2 regions of the Pseudomonas sp. Pf153 genome follow, and region 2 is predicted to be linked to the other one. Evidence: riboswitches for the same ligand, from Rfam matches in the RefSeq annotation. Region 2 holds a riboswitch; the other holds the start of a gene.
What was found. A riboswitch is a leader RNA that binds a small molecule or an ion and turns the genes downstream of it on or off. The one in region 2 is predicted to bind cobalamin.

Region 1 (8,227 bases), on a different contig from region 2:
GACTCGGCGCGCCGCTTGGGCCGGCCGGTACGAAGCGACCGCTCATTGCATCGAGCAGGCCACGCATTTCTGCCGGGCCGCAGGCGTCCAGACGAGGGGCCACGACGGATCGCAGATGCTCGACGATGCAGCCCACCGCCTCCCACCCCGGTGCATGCAGTTGCTCGACCTCGCCCGCCAGGGCCTGCTCGATCAACTGCCCGGCGAACAATTCCAGGCGCTCCCGGGTGTCGCCCAGGGTGCGCCAAGGTCCATCGCTGACCCGACGCAAGGCCTCGGGACAGGCCCCGTTCCAGGGCTCGGCCAACGCGCAATCCAGCGGATCGAAACCCAGCTCGAACGCTTTGGCCAGCGCCCGCAACACACTCGACTGCGCGCCCTTGCCATCGCCCCGGGGAATGCGCAGCAACGCCAGCAAGGTGTCGATGCGCAGCCGGCCAGTGGGGGATTCACCGAAGATGTGCAGGCCATCGCGGATCTGCGACTCCTTCAGGTCGCACAGGTAAGTGTCCAGGCGCGGCAGCCAGATCGCCGCATCGGCGTCGCCGTCCAGCTCAAGTTCACGGTCGATATGGGTTTCGCGCACCAGATCGAGGATGTCTCGCTGCAATTCCCGGGCACGGCGAGGGTCGAGCAACTGTGCTTCGTAGTATTCGTCAGCCAACAGCTCGAGATTGCGTAGCGGCCCGTAGGTTTCGGCCCGGGTCAGTGGCGGCATCAGGTGATCGATGATCACCGCCTGGGTCCGCCGCTTGGCCTGGGCCCCCTCGCCCGGATCGTTGACGATGAACGGATAGATATTCGGCAACGGCCCCAGCAGCGCGTCCGGCCAGCAGCTTTCCGACAACCCGACACCCTTGCCGGGCAGCCATTCGAGGTTGCCGTGCTTGCCGACATGAATGACCGCGTGGGCGCCATAGGCGTGGCGCAGCCAGAAGTAGAACGCCAGGTAACCGTGAGGCGGCACCAGATCCGGATCGTGGTACACCGCGCTCGGATCGACCTGATACCCCCGGGCCGGCTGGATGCCGACGAACGTCAGGCCCAGGCGCAGGCCAGCAATCATCAGTCGGCCCTGGCGGAACATCGGATCCTGCTCGGGACCGCCCCAGCGTTCGAATACGGCTCTGCGGTTGGCCTCGGGCAGTGCGTCGAACATCGTCTGGTAAGCTTCCAGTGCCAGGCTCTGGTGGCAAGGTCGCAGGTCGAGGCTGTCCAGATCATTGCTGACACCGCCGAGTAGCTGCTGGATCAACGCCGTCCCGGTGGCAGGTAATTCGGTCGGCAGCGGATAGCCCTCCGCCCGCAAGGCCCGCAGGATGTTCAACGCTGCTGCGGGGGTGTCCAGGCCCACCCCGTTGCCGATGCGCCCGTCCCGGGTCGGGTAGTTGGCGAGGACCAGCGCCACACGTTTCTCTGCGTTGGGCAGGCGCGCCAGGGTGGTCCAGCGCCGGGCCAGTTCGGCGACGAAATCCATGCGCTCGACGGCCGCCCGGTAACAGACCACGTCGCTCTGGCTGCGCTCGCTGCGCCAGGCCAGGTCCTTGAAGCTGATGGGGCGACTGATGATCCGTCCGTCCAGCTCCGGCAGGGCAATGTGCATGGCCAGATCTCGCGGCCCTAACCCCTGCTCACTGGCGCGCCAACCGGGCTCGTTGTCCTGGGCGCAGATGGCCTGGATTACCGGAATGTTGCGGCGGAACGGGCGCAGGTGCGGCGCTTCGGGACTGGACTGGGCGAATCCGGTGGTGTTGAGGATCACCCCTGCCTCGACCTCGTCCAGCCAGTCTTCGACCTGTGCCAGACAACCGGGCTCCTTGAGGCTGGCGACTGCCATCGGCAAGGGATTGAGCCCCGCCGCTTGCAGCCGCTGACAGAACACGTCGATAAACGCGGTATTCGCCGCTTGCAAGTGAGAACGGTAGAACAGCACCGCCGCCACTGCTTGATCGGCCTGCCAGTCGGCTCGCCAATCGTCGAGGGTAGCGCTGGTTTTGTCTGGGTGGTAGAGGGCTGTGCGCGGCAGGGTTTGCGGTTCACCCCAAGGGTAATCGCGGCCGAACCATTGGCTGGCAAGCTGATGGAACAGGTCAAGGGCATTGCCCAGACCGCCCTGACGCAGGTACTGCCAGAGCCGGTCGCGGTCGGCGGCGGGCACGTTGCTCAAGTCGCTGAGTTCCGGGTCCGGCCGGTCGTCCCCCGGCACCAGGATCAGTTTCACGCCACGCCCGGCCAGTTCCATCAGGCGTTCGATGCCATAGCGCCAATAGCCGATGCCGCCATGCAGCGACAACAGGATGACCTTGGCGTGACGCAATACATCTTCGAAATACAGGTCCACCGACGCGTGATTCTGCACCTGCATCGGGTTGGCCAGACGGAATTGGGGATAATCGTCCGGCAACTGCCGCGCCGCTTCGGCCAGCAGCGCCAGGCTGCTGTCGCCGCTGCACAGGATCACCAGCTCGGCGGGGGTTTGCCCCAGGTCGGCGATGTTGTCATCCGACACGAAACCGCCGGGCTGGGTCCTGAGCAGGTGCATGGCTTAGGCGCCGAGTGCGGCGCGCAGCTGCGCTTCAAGCTGAGTGGCGTCCAGGGTCTGGCCGATCAGCACCAGGCGGGTGACCCGCGCTTCTTCGGCGCCCCACTGGCGGTCGAAATGCTTGTCGAAGCGCGTGCCTACCCCCTGGATCAACAGGCGCATCGGCTTGTTGGGGATCGCTGCGAACCCCTTGACCCGCAGCACGTTGTGCTGGACCACCAATTGGGTCAGTGCGTCCAGCAGCAGGCTTTCGTCAGCCTGTGGCAGTTCGATGGAAATGGAATCGAAGGCGTCATGATCGTGGTCGTCATCGTCGCCGTCATGGTGATGATCGTGGTGACTGTGACGGCTGTCGATGTGCTCTTCGGAGCCAGCGCCCAGGCCGATCAGCACGTCCAGCGGCAGGCGGCCGCTGCTGGCTTCGATGACCTTGACCGCCGGCGGCAGCTCCTCGGCAACCTCCAGGCGCACTTTCGCCAGATCGTCCGGGCTGATGAGGTCAGCCTTGTTGAGGATCACCAGGTCGGCGCTGGCCAGTTGGTCGGCGAACAGCTCGTGCAGCGGAGATTCGTGGTCCAGGTTCGGGTCGAGCTTGCGCTGGGCATCCACCTGCTCCGGGAAAGCGGCGAAAGTGCCAGCGGCCACGGCCGGGCTGTCGACCACGGTGATCACCGCATCGACGGTGCAGGCACTGCGGATTTCCGGCCACTGGAAGGCCTGGACCAGCGGCTTGGGCAGCGCCAGCCCGGAGGTTTCGATGAGGATATGGTCGAGGTCGCCACGGCGTGCGACCAACTCACGCATCACCGGGAAGAATTCCTCCTGCACCGTGCAGCACAGGCAGCCGTTCGCCAGTTCATAGACGCGGCCGCTGGCCTCTTCCTCGGTGCAGCCGATGGAACATTGCTTGAGGATCTCGCCGTCGATGCCCAGCTCGCCGAACTCGTTGACGATGACGGCGATACGCCGGCCCTGGGCGTTGTCGAGCATGTGCCGCAGCAAGGTGGTCTTACCCGAGCCGAGGAAACCGGTGACGATAGTGACGGGGAGCTTGGCCAGTGTTTTCATCGGATGCCCTTTGGCAAGGTGGCGGGCAAACGGGACGACAACCGCTGGCACAGGCATGCGCGGAAGATTTCGCCACCGGATCACCCCGCCCGGTTGTAATGAGAAGTCTGTCTCGAGGCAGGTCTCCTGGCTGACGGCGGGCCGGTCCGGCTTTTATATAAACCTGGACTGACATTTCCTGCGCCTTCCCGTGCGCCCTTTCAGGGTATGCACAGTGGCCTGGCAGGCACATCACCGTTCACAGTTGCGGGGGCAGCCGCGGCTTGGACCGCGTTCCCTTCTTAGCTTCGACGCGTGTCGAAGAACCTCGAAGGCGCAAGGCTACGCAGGGTATGGGGGCGGGTCAATGTCTTCGAGTTCTGTGGTGTCTATGCCGGCCCCATCGCGAGCAGGCTCGCTCCCACAATGAATCTCGTCGCACACAACATTCATGTCCAACACAGATCAACTGTGGGAGCGAGCCTGCTCGCGATGGCCGCGACTCGGTATCGGCCTGTAATTGACGCCCCGCCCCCACCCATGCTTTCCTGTGCGCTTGTTATGGGTGCCCTTCACAGGGTGAAACGGGAAACCGGTGAATCGTGTGCTTTACTCCGAGGCCACGACAGTCCGGTGCTGCCCCCGCAACGGTAAGCGAGCGAAGCGTCTGAGCCACTGTGTCCGATGACATGGGAAGGTGACGCTTGCAGGCAAGGCGCAGGCCCTGCCCCTCGTGAGCCCGGAGACCGGCCCACGACTCAAACACTGACAAACCCGCGGTGGGCGGGCGCTGTTCGATCCCTGGCGGGCTTTGGCCCGGGGTTTCCTTGCGCTCGACTCACCCACTGGACAACAACAGAGGGACGCCATGTCGACCATCAGCACCACCGCCCGCTCCGCCAGCAGCACCAGCACCCTGAGCCAACGCCTGAGCGCGGCGATCCTCGCCTCGATCATAGGCGCGGCGCTGGTGTATTTCGCCGGTTTCTCCCACATCGAAGCGGTGCACAACGCCGCCCACGACACCCGCCACAGCGCCGCCTTTCCCTGCCACTGAGACCTGCCACCATGTTCAAGCGAATCGCCCGGACCGCCGGTTTCAGCGGATTGCTGGCCGCCCTGCTGCTGACGCTCCTGCAAAGTCTCTGGGTGTCGCCACTGATTCTGCAGGCCGAAACCTACGAAAAAGCGCCGACCGCCGAAGTCCATCAGCACGCCGACGGTGTTGCCCACACCCACGATGCCGGAGCCTGGGAACCGGAAGACGGTTGGCAACGCGTGCTCTCCACCACCGGCGGCAATCTGGTGGTCGCGGTGGGTTTCGCCCTGATGCTGGCGGGCCTGTACACCTTGCGCGCGCCGGCCCGCACGTCCCAGGGCTTGCTTTGGGGCTTGGCCGGCTATGCCACCTTCGTCCTGGCGCCGACCCTCGGCCTGCCACCGGAGCTCCCCGGTACAGCCGCTGCCGACCTGGCTCACCGGCAGATGTGGTGGATCGGTACCGCGGCGTCCACGGCGGTGGGTATCGCCCTGATTGCGTTCGGCCGACATGGTTTGCTCAAACTGCTGGGCCTGGCGACGCTGGTGGTGCCCCACGTGATCGGCGCACCACAACCGGAAGTTCACTCGATGCTGGCGCCCGAAGCGCTTGAAAGCCAGTTCAAGATCGCCTCGCAACTGACCAACATTGCGTTCTGGCTGGCCCTGGGCCTGATCAGCGCCTGGCTGTTCCGCCGTGGCGACCCGGCTCATCACGGCGCGTGAGCTACATTCTGGTGGCGGGTCTTGGCTGTCGCCGGGGTTGCTCCGCCGAGGCGTTGCGGGCCCTGCTTGAGCAAACGCTGCGGGCCCACGGCATTGAGCTGAATGAACTACGGGCCCTGGCGAGTATCGACCTCAAGCGCAACGAGCCGGGCCTGCTGCAACTGGCCGAACAACTGGCACTGCCGCTGATCTGCTTCAGCGCTGTCCAGCTGGCGGGTTATGATCAACGGCTCAGCCACCGCTCACAGAGCGCATTCGAACGCACCGGCTGTTACGGCGTTGCCGAGAGCGCGGCGCTGGCCCTGGCCGAGCAGTTGGGCACCCCACCCGCCAGGCTGCGGATTCTCCGCCAGAAAAGCCCTCAGGCGACGCTGGCATTGGCGGTCAGCTGTTAAAAACCGATAATCGCCCTCCCTGGATCATGAGCGCTTCTCATCCAGGCGTCGCCCCACCCTCTTTTAGGAACCGGTCATGACCGTTTACTTCATCGGCGCCGGCCCCGGCGATCCGGAACTGATTACCGTCAAGGGCCAGCGCTTGATTCGCAATTGTCCGGTGATCATCTATGCCGGCTCCCTGGTGCCGGTGGCCGTCCTTGAAGGTCACAATGCAGAACGGGTGATCAACAGCGCCGAACTGCACCTGGAGCAGATCATCGAGTTGATCAGGAGCGCCCATCTCAAGGGCCAGGACGTGGCCCGCGTGCATTCTGGCGACCCGAGCCTGTACGGCGCCATTGGCGAGCAGATTCGCGTCCTGCGGGAACTGGATATCCCCTTCGAGATCATCCCCGGCGTCACCGCCACCTCCGCCTGCGCCGCCCTGCTGGGTGCCGAACTGACGTTGCCGGACGTGTCCCAGAGCGTGATTCTCACCCGCTATGCCGATAAAACCGTCATGCCCGCCGGAGAAGAACTGAGCAGCCTCGCGCAGCACGGCGCGACCCTGGCGATTCACCTGGGGGTCAATCATCTGGAAAAAATCGTCGAGGAGTTACTGCCCTACTACGGCGCGGATTGTCCGATTGCCGTGATTCATCGAGCCACCTGGCCGGATCAGGATTGGGCGATGGGTACGCTGGCCGACATCGCGGCACGGGTGCAGGCCAAGGGCTTTCGCCGCACGGCGCTGATTCTGGTGGGACGGGTATTGGGCAATGACCTTTTCAGCGAATCGTCGCTGTACCGCGCCGGGCATGCCCATCTCTATAGGCCTTGAGGTGTACGAATACCTTGTGGGAGCGGGCTTGCTCGCGAAAGCTGTGGGTCAGCTTGCAACGATGCAGGAGCAAGCTCGGCTCCACCAAGCTCGCTCCCACATGGACTGCGGCGAATAGCCGTCAGTAGTAGGCGTTTTCTTTCTGCGTGTGGTCGGTCACATCGCGCACGCCCTTGAGCTCCGGAATACGCTCGAGCAAGGTGCGTTCGATGCCTTCCTTCAGCGTCACGTCCGCCTGGCCACAGCCCTGGCAGCCGCCGCCGAACTGGAGCACGGCGATGCCGTCGTCCACCACGTCGATCAGCGAAACCTGCCCGCCGTGGCTGGCCAGCCCCGGGTTGATTTCGGTTTGCAGGTAATAGTTGATGCGCTCGTTGATCGGGCTGTCGGCATTGACCATCGGCACCTTGGCGTTCGGGGCCTTGATGGTCAGTTGGCCACCCATGCGGTCGGTGGCGTAGTCGACCACCGCGTCGTCCAGGAAAGCTTCGCTGAACGAGTCGATATACGCAGTGAAGCTCTTGAGCCCCAGGGCAGTGTCTTCGGGTTTCTCTTCCCCCGGCTTGCAGTAGGCGATGCACGTCTCCGCGTACTGGGTGCCAGGCTGGGTGATGAAGATGCGGATCCCGATACCCGGGGTGTTCTGCTTGGACAGCAGGTCGGCCAGGTAATCGTGGGCGGCGTCGGTAATGGTTATGGCGGTCATGGAAACTCCTCGCAGGCTTGCCGGCAGTTTACGCCAAATCAGGGCGTCGGACAAAGTCCCAGTATTTTTGTCAGGAAAGCCGATCAAAGGTTCTGATAGCGATTCATATCCAACACACCCGTCTCCAGGGGCTCTGTTTCCTGGATGTACCGGCTCAGGTCATGGAAGTACTGCCAGAACTGCGGATGGCTGCGCCGGATGCCCCAGCGCTCGACAATCCGCTCGAAGGCTTGACTCTCCTCGGCTTTTTCCATGGCATCGACAAACGCCGGGACCTGCCCGGCCGGGATGTTGAACATGAAATTCGGGTAACTGCTGAGTACGCCCGGGGACACCGTCAGGGTGTCCAGCCCCGGCTGGTAACGCATCGCTTCGCCCAGCAGGAAGGCTACGTTGCTGTGGGCCCGGTTGCGCAGCAAGCTATAGACCTCGCGCCGGCCGCCAGCGGTTTCGATACGCAGCAGAGTTGCCTCGGGCAAATGGTGTATCACGCCAAGCCCGGCGGCCGGCCGTGATACCAGGCGACTGAGGGCCTGTTCGGCATTCTGCAGCGCAGGATCGATGTTCGGGCGCGAGCAATAGGCGCCTTCGCAACGGTTGATCGGATCGGGTCGCGCATTGAGCTCCCCGTAGCGAAGCAGCAATTGCCTGGCGAAGTCACGCTTGGGATCCTGCTCATCGAGCTTGAGGGCGGTCGGCTTATCGTTGTCGATGTCCTCGTAATCCAACCACATCTTGAATTTGCCGCCGGACTGATACCAGTCATCGAGGTAGCCCTGCCGTGAATCGGCTGGCATCAGACGCAGGAAATTCAGTTCCGCGCCATTTCGGATCAGGTCGAAATACAGTCGGGTCTGGGCCTGGTGGGAGACATTGCCGAAGACATCGAAATTGACCGCCAACTGGTAGTAAGTGCGCTCCAGCAACGGGAAATCGAACAGCCACATCGT
Region 2 (8,227 bases):
GCGATACCCAGCCCATCCCCAGCCCCTCGGCGCGGGCCGCCAGCCACAGATTCTGGATGGCGCAGGAGAGCGAGGCCAGATCCATTTCCGGCAAGGTCCGGCGACCGAAGATGTGCCGCTCCCGGCCGTCCATCAACGCCGCCACCAGAACTTCGGCACAGTCGTTGATGCCTTCGACCTTGAGCTTCATGAACTCATCGCTGCGCTCGCCCAAGGCCTCGGCCGTCCGGATGCGCTCCTGCTCCACCAGTTGCTGGATATCGCCGCGAAGGGCGCGGTCGCTGATGCGGATGAACCGCCACGGTTGCATCAGGCCCACGCTGGGAGCCTGGTGCGCGGCTTCCAGCAAGCGACGCAGCAAGACCGGCTCGACCGTGCCACCGATGAAATGACGCATGTCGCGCCGTTCGGCGATGGCGCGATAGACAGCTTCGCGTTCGGCTGGGGAGAAAGCGGTGTCTGTCATGGCCTGCTCGCGATAGCGGCCTCAGGATCGGGTGCGAACAACGCGGCAACCGCCCTCGGATTGGACGGGAAGTAAAAATGCACGTAGGAAGCCGTCATCCGCCCATGCCGGAAAACCGCCTCCGCCCCGCGCCCGCCATTGGGGCTATGGCCGCGGGCAATCGGCGCGAGTTCAGTACGGGTCAATGAATGATGATAGGTATGCCCTCGCAGAAGGCCTTCCGGCAGTTCCACCGCTTGCAGGGCCAAGGCGGCCAGGCGTTTTTGCATCTGCGCATCACCCGGCAGCAGGCCCAGTAGCTCAGCGCAGGTCCCTTCGACATCGGTCAGCGAATCCAGCAGGTAGAGCATGCCGCCACATTCGGCCAGCAGGGGTTTTCCCGCTTCGTGATGAGCACGGATCGCCGTCAGCATCGGCGTGTTTTGGGCCAAGGCAACGTGGTGCAACTCAGGGTAGCCGCCAGGCAGGTAAAGACTGTCTGCTTCGGGCAGCGCCGTGTCATGAATCGGCGAGAAGAAGCTCAGTTGCGCGCCCATGGCCCGCAGCAGGTCGAGGCTCGCGCCATAGGTGAAAGCGAACGCTTCGTCCCGGGCCACGGCAATGCGCACGCCCTCGAGCCACGGTTGCGCAACGACCACCTCAGGTGCGACGAACGTTACGGCGGGCGGCAGGGTCACTTCGCAACTGCTTGCCAACGCCTCGGCGGCGGCGTCGAGGCGCAGGTCCAAATCGTTCAACTCACGGGCCTGGACCAACCCGAGGTGGCGACTGGGTAATTCGATGCCGGTTTCGCGGGACAGCGCGCCATACCAGCGCAGACCTTCGGTCAGGCTGCCTTCGAGCAGTTGTGCATGGCGTAAAGTGCCGACCCGATTCGCCAGGACCCCAGCAAACGGCAAGTCCGGCTGATACCGAGCCAGTCCCAGCGCCAGCGCACCAAACGTTTGGGCCATCGCCGTCCCGTCGATCACCGCCAGCACCGGCACACCGAAATGCCGCGCCAGATCGGCACTGGAGGGCGTACCGTCGAACAACCCCATGACGCCTTCGATCAGGATCAGGTCCGCTTCGGCGGCGGCTTCCCACAACAACCGCCGGCTTTCCTGCTCGCCGACCATCCACATGTCCAACTGGTACACCGGCGCACCGCTGGCACGCTCAAGGATCATCGGATCGAGAAAATCAGGACCGCACTTGAAGACACGCACGTTGCGCCCCTGGTTGCGATGCAACCGGGCCAGGGCGGCGGTGACGGTGGTCTTGCCCTGTCCCGAGGCCGGGGCGGCGATCAAAACCGCCGGGCACTGGCGACTGCTCATGCAAGGGTTGATCACAGTTCGACGCCTTTCTGCGCCTTGATGCCGGCCTGGAAGGCATGTTTGATCATGCCCATCTCAGTCACGGTGTCCGCCAGTTCGATCATCTGCGGCTTGGCGCCACGACCGGTCACCACCACGTGTTGCATGGGCGGACGGGCCTGTAAGTCGCCCAGCACCTGATCCAGATCCAGGTAACCGTGCTTGAGGGCGATGTTCAGTTCATCGAGCACCACCAGCCCAACGGAAGGGTCGCTCAGCAATTGGCGCGACACCGCCCAGGCCGCCTCGGCAGCGGCGATGTCGCGTTGGCGGTCCTGGGTTTCCCAGGTGAAGCCCTCGCCCATGACATGAAAACGCACCTGTTCCGGGAAGCGACGGAAGAACAGTTCCTCACCGGTGCTGTTGCGGCCCTTGATGAACTGCACCACCCCACACTGCATACCGTGCCCCATGGCCCTGGCCAACATGCCGAAGGCCGAACTGCTCTTGCCCTTGCCGTTGCCGGTCAGCACCAGCAGCAGGCCGCACTCGTTCGGTGAGTTGGCGATACGCTCATCGATCACGGCTTTCTTGCGCAGCATGCGCGCCAGATGGCGCTCGTCGCGCTCGGACGCATCGGTGGTGGGGGAACCGGTCATGGGGGAAGCCTCCGTTGGGGACAGGATAACGGCGGGCGGGCACGAAAACAGACGGCAACAAGCCTGGCATCGCCCACCGTGATGCCGTTGGATGTATCAGGCCGGTCTCCGGGCTCATGAGCGGCGCGATGCCGAGCTGCGCGCCTTCCCATGTCCGCGGACACAGTGGCCTAGGCGCAGCGTTGACTCATTTACCGTTGCGGGGGCAGCGCCGGGTTCGCATTGGCTCACCGGCTTCCCTGTTTCACTTTGTCGGCTTGCGGCCACAAAGCACCTGAAACAAGCCGCGAAGGTTAGAGGGTTGGGGTTGGAGCGTCAATTAAAGCTGCCGCAGGCTCAACGCCACTTATTGGCCCGAATCAATAAAGTGACGCCAATCTTGTGCCACGCTACAGCAAGTGATATCAAATGGGCATCACGACCCGATATCAATAACAAGAGGGCAAAAGCATGCAAGGCATGATCATCAGCAATCCGAAACTGGAATTCCTGCGCCCGGTCCTGGAGCGCTGGTTCGACTGCATCGACCGGTATAACGCCGTGCGTGGCGATAACGACACCCCTTACTGGTTCGATGAAAAAGCCAATTTGGGATTGCTCTCGGCGGCCGCCTGGATGGCCGAGATGGTCACGCTTCAGCACACCCCGACCCGCAAGCAGAATGAAGAAGGCGAGCGCAACGTCAGCGCCGACTTGTTCATCGCCAGCACCGATGAGCGCGCCTTCATCCAGGCCACCCAGCGTTGGCCGAAGGTCAAGAGCCTCAACCTGACCCAGCCCCTGAGCGAGGCCGCCAGCGATGCCAAACGCATCAGCTATGCCAGCGACCTGAAGCTGGGTTGTTTGTTCGTGGCGCCGCAGAAAGCCCAGCAAAGCACCACGCCCGAAGAGTTGCAGGACATGGTCGATGAACTGCAGAAGGAAAACACCTGCGCCGTGGCCTGGTACTTCCCCTATGCCTATCGCAAGTTGCGCAACGAAGCCGGCCACTACCACCCGGGCATCGCCGTGCTGTTCAAACAGGCCCACGGCTGATGCCATAAGGTCCTGGCATAACCACAGGTTGAACCATCCCCGGTCTACGCTTCTCTATGAATAACCACATGCATTCATAGGGAAGCCAGCATGCTCAAGCCACCTCATCTCCTGACCATCGCCCTCGCCGCAGGGCTTGTCGCTTGTGGCGAGTCTTCCACGCTGCAAGTCTCCGATGGCACCGGCCCATCGCCAAAACTGCCCGAACCGAACAAGACCCTGATCCCCACCGTGAACATCGCCGAAGCCGTCGGCTGGCCGGAAGGCGCCAAGCCAACGCCGGCCCAGGGCCTGCAAGTGGCGGCATTCGCCGAAGGGCTGGACCATCCACGCTGGCTCTATGTGCTGCCCAACGGTGACGTGCTGGTGGCGGAAACCAATGCCCCACCCAAGCCGGACGACGCCAAGGGCATTCGTGGCTGGGTGATGAAGAAGGTCATGGGCCGCGCGGGCGCGGGCGTGCCGAGCCCCAATCGCATCACGTTACTGCGTGATGCCAATCACGATGGCGTCGCCGAAACCCGCACGGTGTTCCTGGAAAATCTCAATTCGCCGTTCGGCATGACGCTGGTAGGCAGCGACTTGTATGTAGCCGACACCGATCGGCTGATCCGTTTCCCCTATAAGGAAGGCGATACGCAAATCAAGGCGCAACCCACCAAGGTCGTCGACTTGCCGGGCGGCACGCTCAACCATCACTGGACCAAAAACGTCATCGCCAGCCGCGACGGCAGCAAGCTGTACGTCACCACCGGCTCGAACAGCAACGTCGCGGAGAACGGTATGGAGGCCGAAGAGGGGCGCGCGGCCATTTGGGAGGTGGACCGCGCCAGCGGTAGTCACCGCATCTTCGCCTCGGGCCTGCGCAACCCCAACGGCCTGGCTTGGGAACCGCGCAGCGGAGCGTTATGGACGGCGGTAAACGAACGGGATGAGATCGGCAGCGACCTGGTGCCGGATTACATCACCTCGGTCAAGGACGGTGCCTTCTACGGCTGGCCATACAGCTACTACGGGCAACACGTCGACGCACGGGTAGAACCTCAAAACCCGGAAATGGTGGCCAAAGCCATCGCCCCGGACTATGCCGTCGGCCCACACACCGCGTCGCTGGGCCTGACCTTCGCCGAAGGCAGCAGACTGCCCGCACCGTTTACCGAAGGAGCATTCGTCGGACAACACGGCTCATGGAACCGTAAGCCCCACAGTGGCTATAAAGTGATTTTCGTGCCGTTCAACGGTGGCAAGCCGACGGGTCAACCAGTCGATGTGCTGACCGGCTTCCTGAACGCTGACGAAAAAGCCCAGGGCCGCCCGGTGGGCGTGGTGATCGATAAGCAAGGTGGGTTGCTGGTAGCCGATGACGTGGGGAACAAGGTTTGGCGGGTGTCGGGAAAATAGTCCCCTGTGGCGCGGGGGAGTCACTCCCTCGCCACAACCCATGCATCAGGGATTACGCGCCAGGTGTTCCGGCTGCAGAACGCGCTTGGCACTGAGGTAGGCTTTTTGCCAATAGGCCTTGGACAAACTGTCGAGTTTGACCGTACCACCGGTAGCCGGCGCATGGACGAAACGGCCTTCTCCGACATAAATGCCGGCGTGGCTCACCTGGGAGCCGCCGTTGGTGGCGAAGAAAATCAGGTCCCCGCTCTGCAATGCGTCCTTGCCGACGTCCGGGGCTCGCATGCCGATCATTTCACGGGTCGAGCGCGGCAGGGAAATACCGGCTGCGTCGCGGTAGACGTAACCGATCAAGCCACTGCAATCGAATCCCGAGTCGGGCGTGTTGCCGCCCCAGCGATAAGGTGTACCCACCAGGCCCAGCGCTCTGAAGAGCACATCTTCGGCGGCCGGGGATATGGGCTGCGAAGGAGCAAATACGACCGGGGCCCGTACGGGTGCAGGGGCTGGAGCACGACTTGAACACGCGCCCAGCAGCGTGACGAGGAGCAGGAGAGCGAAGCGGGCCGGCGTCGACATAGGCGAAACAATCCTGATCGGGATTCGGCGTTTTCCACCGAAGGCATGAAAACAAGTCCGCCCGCGTAGTACGCAGGCGGATTGCCATCAATCAATGATCAAGGATTCTAGCGGCTATGAGGCAAACTTCAAGCAAGACTTTAAGTTTGCCTTATAAACTGTGCGCTTACTTGCGAGCAGTGACCACCGTCGGAGCCATGGCAAGGGCGCGCTTGGCTTCGATGAAGGTCTTGCTCCAGTAGCTGTCGCCGAGGCTGTCGATACGCACGCCACCGCTGCGACGACTGCTGGAATGGATGAACTGGTTGTCGCCCAGGTAAATGCCAGCATGGCTGACACGTCCACGACGCCCGTTGGTGCTGAAGAACAGCAGGTCACCCGGCTCCAGTTGATTGCGGGCTACCAGTGGGGCGTCGACGTTGATCATTTCACGCGTGGAGCGCGGCAGGTTCATGCCGGCTTCCTCGCGGAACAGATAACCGATGAAACCGCTGCAATCGAAGCCAGCCTCGGAGGTGCCGCCAAAACGGTAGCGCGTACCGATCAGAGACATGCCGCGCTCCAGGATGCTGTCGGCCAGCACGGGAAGCTGATAAGGCTTGTTGCTGGCGAAGGCCGCCAGCTCTTTGTCGGAAGCCACTTCTTCCTGGAACGCAACGGAGGAAGACTGGGCGGTAACGGAATTCTTGACCTGGGGTTGCTGTACTTGCTGGGTCACTGGAGAGTGGGCAGCGCAACCGAACAACAGGGTAACGAGTGCGAGAGGCACGAGGGGTGCGAAGCGATTTAGCATGGGCACGACCGTGGCTGTAGTTGTAAAGATGGCGAGACTATGCCCTCTATCGACATCATTTGCAAATTCAATCGATAAAAATGTGACTTCCAGGTTTTGCCGCCACATCTAAGCGCTTAAGCCCATTTTGAATGACGCGTGGCCTGCAACCCAGCAGCGCCGCGGATTTCGCCCTGCGCAAAGCAGGCCAAGAGCCACTAGTCGGACAGGTTCTACCAGCCCAGGGTTTCTTTCAAAAATGGAATGGTCAGCTTGCGCTGGGCCTGAAGAGAGGCCTGGTCGAGACGTTCGAGCAATTCGAACAATGCACTCATGCTGCGAGTGCCACGAGTGAGGATAAAGTGTCCGACCTCATCGGTCAGGTGCAGTCCGCGCCGGGAGGCACGCAGTTGCAAGGCGCGGAGTTTGTCTTCGTCGGAAAGCGGCCGCATCTGGAAGATCAACGCCAGGGTGAGACGGGACTTGAGGTCCGCCAGCTTCACGGGTAGCTCCCGTGGCGACGTCGATGCGGCAATCAGCAAGCGCCGACCGCTATCGCGCAACCGATTGAACAGATGGAACAGCGCTTCTTCCCAGTCGGCCTTGCCGGCCACTGCCTGGAGATCGTCCAGGCAGACCAGCTCGTATTGCTCCAGGTTGTCGAGGATCTCGACACCACGATCCAGCAACTCGGCCAATGGCAAGTACACCGCTGGCTCACCCAACTGCTCGAACCTCAGGCAAGCCGCCTGCAACAGATGCGTACGCCCTACCCCATCCTTGCCCCAGAGGTAAATCAGACTCTCGGTCCAGCCGGCGTCGGCTTCGCATAGCCGCTCGACATAGCCGAGTGCAGCGGCATTGGCGCCTGGGTAGTAGTTGACGAAGGTGGCGTCATCACGCAGACGCACACCTAGGGGCAGCTGAATCGGTTTCATGCTGGCTGGACAGTTCCTGGGAACCGTTAGTGGCCTCTGTGTAAAGTTCGCAAAGTTTATACTCGTGAAGCGGGCCGCACAATGCGCCGGTCTGCGAGCAAAATCAAAGGTTTGCAACGGCAACGAGGCGCGGTGACGGTTTCGCTGACACCGGGGCGACCGCTCTCGTCGCTCATCCTGCCCTACAGATCGGGCTCTTCGACACCACTGTAGAGGTCCGAATCCTTGTACAGGTCACGCGCATGGCGCACCAGCACCATGATGACGGCCGCCACCGGCAGCGCCAGCAAAATCCCGGTAAAACCGAACAACTCGCCACCCGCCAAAATCGCGAAGATCACCGCCACGGGATGCAGGCCAATGCGATCCCCCACCAGCAACGGAGTCAACACCATGCCCTCGAGGGCCTGGCCGACCATGAATACCGCCACAATGCCGATCATGGGATAGAGATCCCCGCCGAACTGGAACAACCCGGCAATCAACGCCGCGCCAATACCGATCACGAACCCCATATACGGCACGATGGCCGCCAGCCCCGCGATCATGCCGATCAACAGGCCCAACTCCAGCCCCACCAACATCAGCCCCGCCGCGTAGATGAAACCCAGCGCCACCATCACCAGCAACTGCCCGCGCACGAACGCACCCAGTACCTCGTGACACTCGCCAGTGAGGGTCATGATCCGCTCCTCACGATGACGTGGCAGCAGAATGCGGATCTTGGCCATCATCAGGTCCCAGTCACGCAGCAGATAAAAGCTCACCACGGGGATCAACACAAGATTCGCCAGCCAGCCGATCAGCGCCAGGCTGGAAGCGGTGGCCTGGCTCAGCACCACGCCGACGATGTCGGTGGTCTGGCCCATGTGCTCACTGATGGCAGCCTTGACCCTGTCGAATTTCCAGAAGCCGTCGGCCAGGCCCAGCTTGGACTGCACCCATGGCACCGCCGTGTGCTGCAGCCAGTCGAGCATCTGCGGCGCCAGCTCGTACAGGCGCAGCAGTTGCTTGGCCAGCATGGGGATCAATACCAGCAACAGTGCGCCAATGATCAGGGTGAACAAGGCAAACACCGC

Region 1: linked by a shared signal. The riboswitch ahead of AD666_RS16975 (CbtB domain-containing protein) and the one ahead of cobO (cob(I)yrinic acid a,c-diamide adenosyltransferase) in region 2 are both predicted to bind cobalamin.

Annotation. Positions count from the first base shown of each region.
Region 1 is NZ_LHVL01000025.1:396,932-405,158, forward strand. It holds gene cobN (cobaltochelatase subunit CobN) at 1-2,542, opposite strand, end outside; gene cobW (cobalamin biosynthesis protein CobW) at 2,546-3,610, opposite strand; cobalamin riboswitch at 3,709-3,935, opposite strand; cobalamin riboswitch at 4,136-4,359, shown strand; gene AD666_RS16975 (CbtB domain-containing protein) at 4,458-4,646, shown strand; gene AD666_RS16980 (CbtA family protein) at 4,658-5,353, shown strand; gene AD666_RS16985 (cobalamin biosynthesis protein) at 5,350-5,748, shown strand; gene cobM (precorrin-4 C(11)-methyltransferase) at 5,825-6,571, shown strand; gene nfuA (Fe-S biogenesis protein NfuA) at 6,693-7,277, opposite strand; gene AD666_RS17000 (fatty acid cis/trans isomerase) at 7,361-8,227, opposite strand, start outside.
Region 2 is NZ_LHVL01000006.1:442,927-451,153, reverse strand. It holds gene bluB (5,6-dimethylbenzimidazole synthase) at 1-466, opposite strand, end outside; gene AD666_RS02905 (cobyrinate a,c-diamide synthase) at 463-1,785, opposite strand; gene cobO (cob(I)yrinic acid a,c-diamide adenosyltransferase) at 1,797-2,423, opposite strand; cobalamin riboswitch at 2,505-2,716, opposite strand; gene AD666_RS02895 (hypothetical protein) at 2,874-3,458, shown strand; gene AD666_RS02890 (sorbosone dehydrogenase family protein) at 3,549-4,859, shown strand; gene AD666_RS02885 (C40 family peptidase) at 4,905-5,438, opposite strand; gene AD666_RS02880 (C40 family peptidase) at 5,605-6,231, opposite strand; gene hda (DnaA regulatory inactivator Hda) at 6,444-7,148, opposite strand; gene AD666_RS02870 (AI-2E family transporter) at 7,331-8,227, opposite strand, start outside.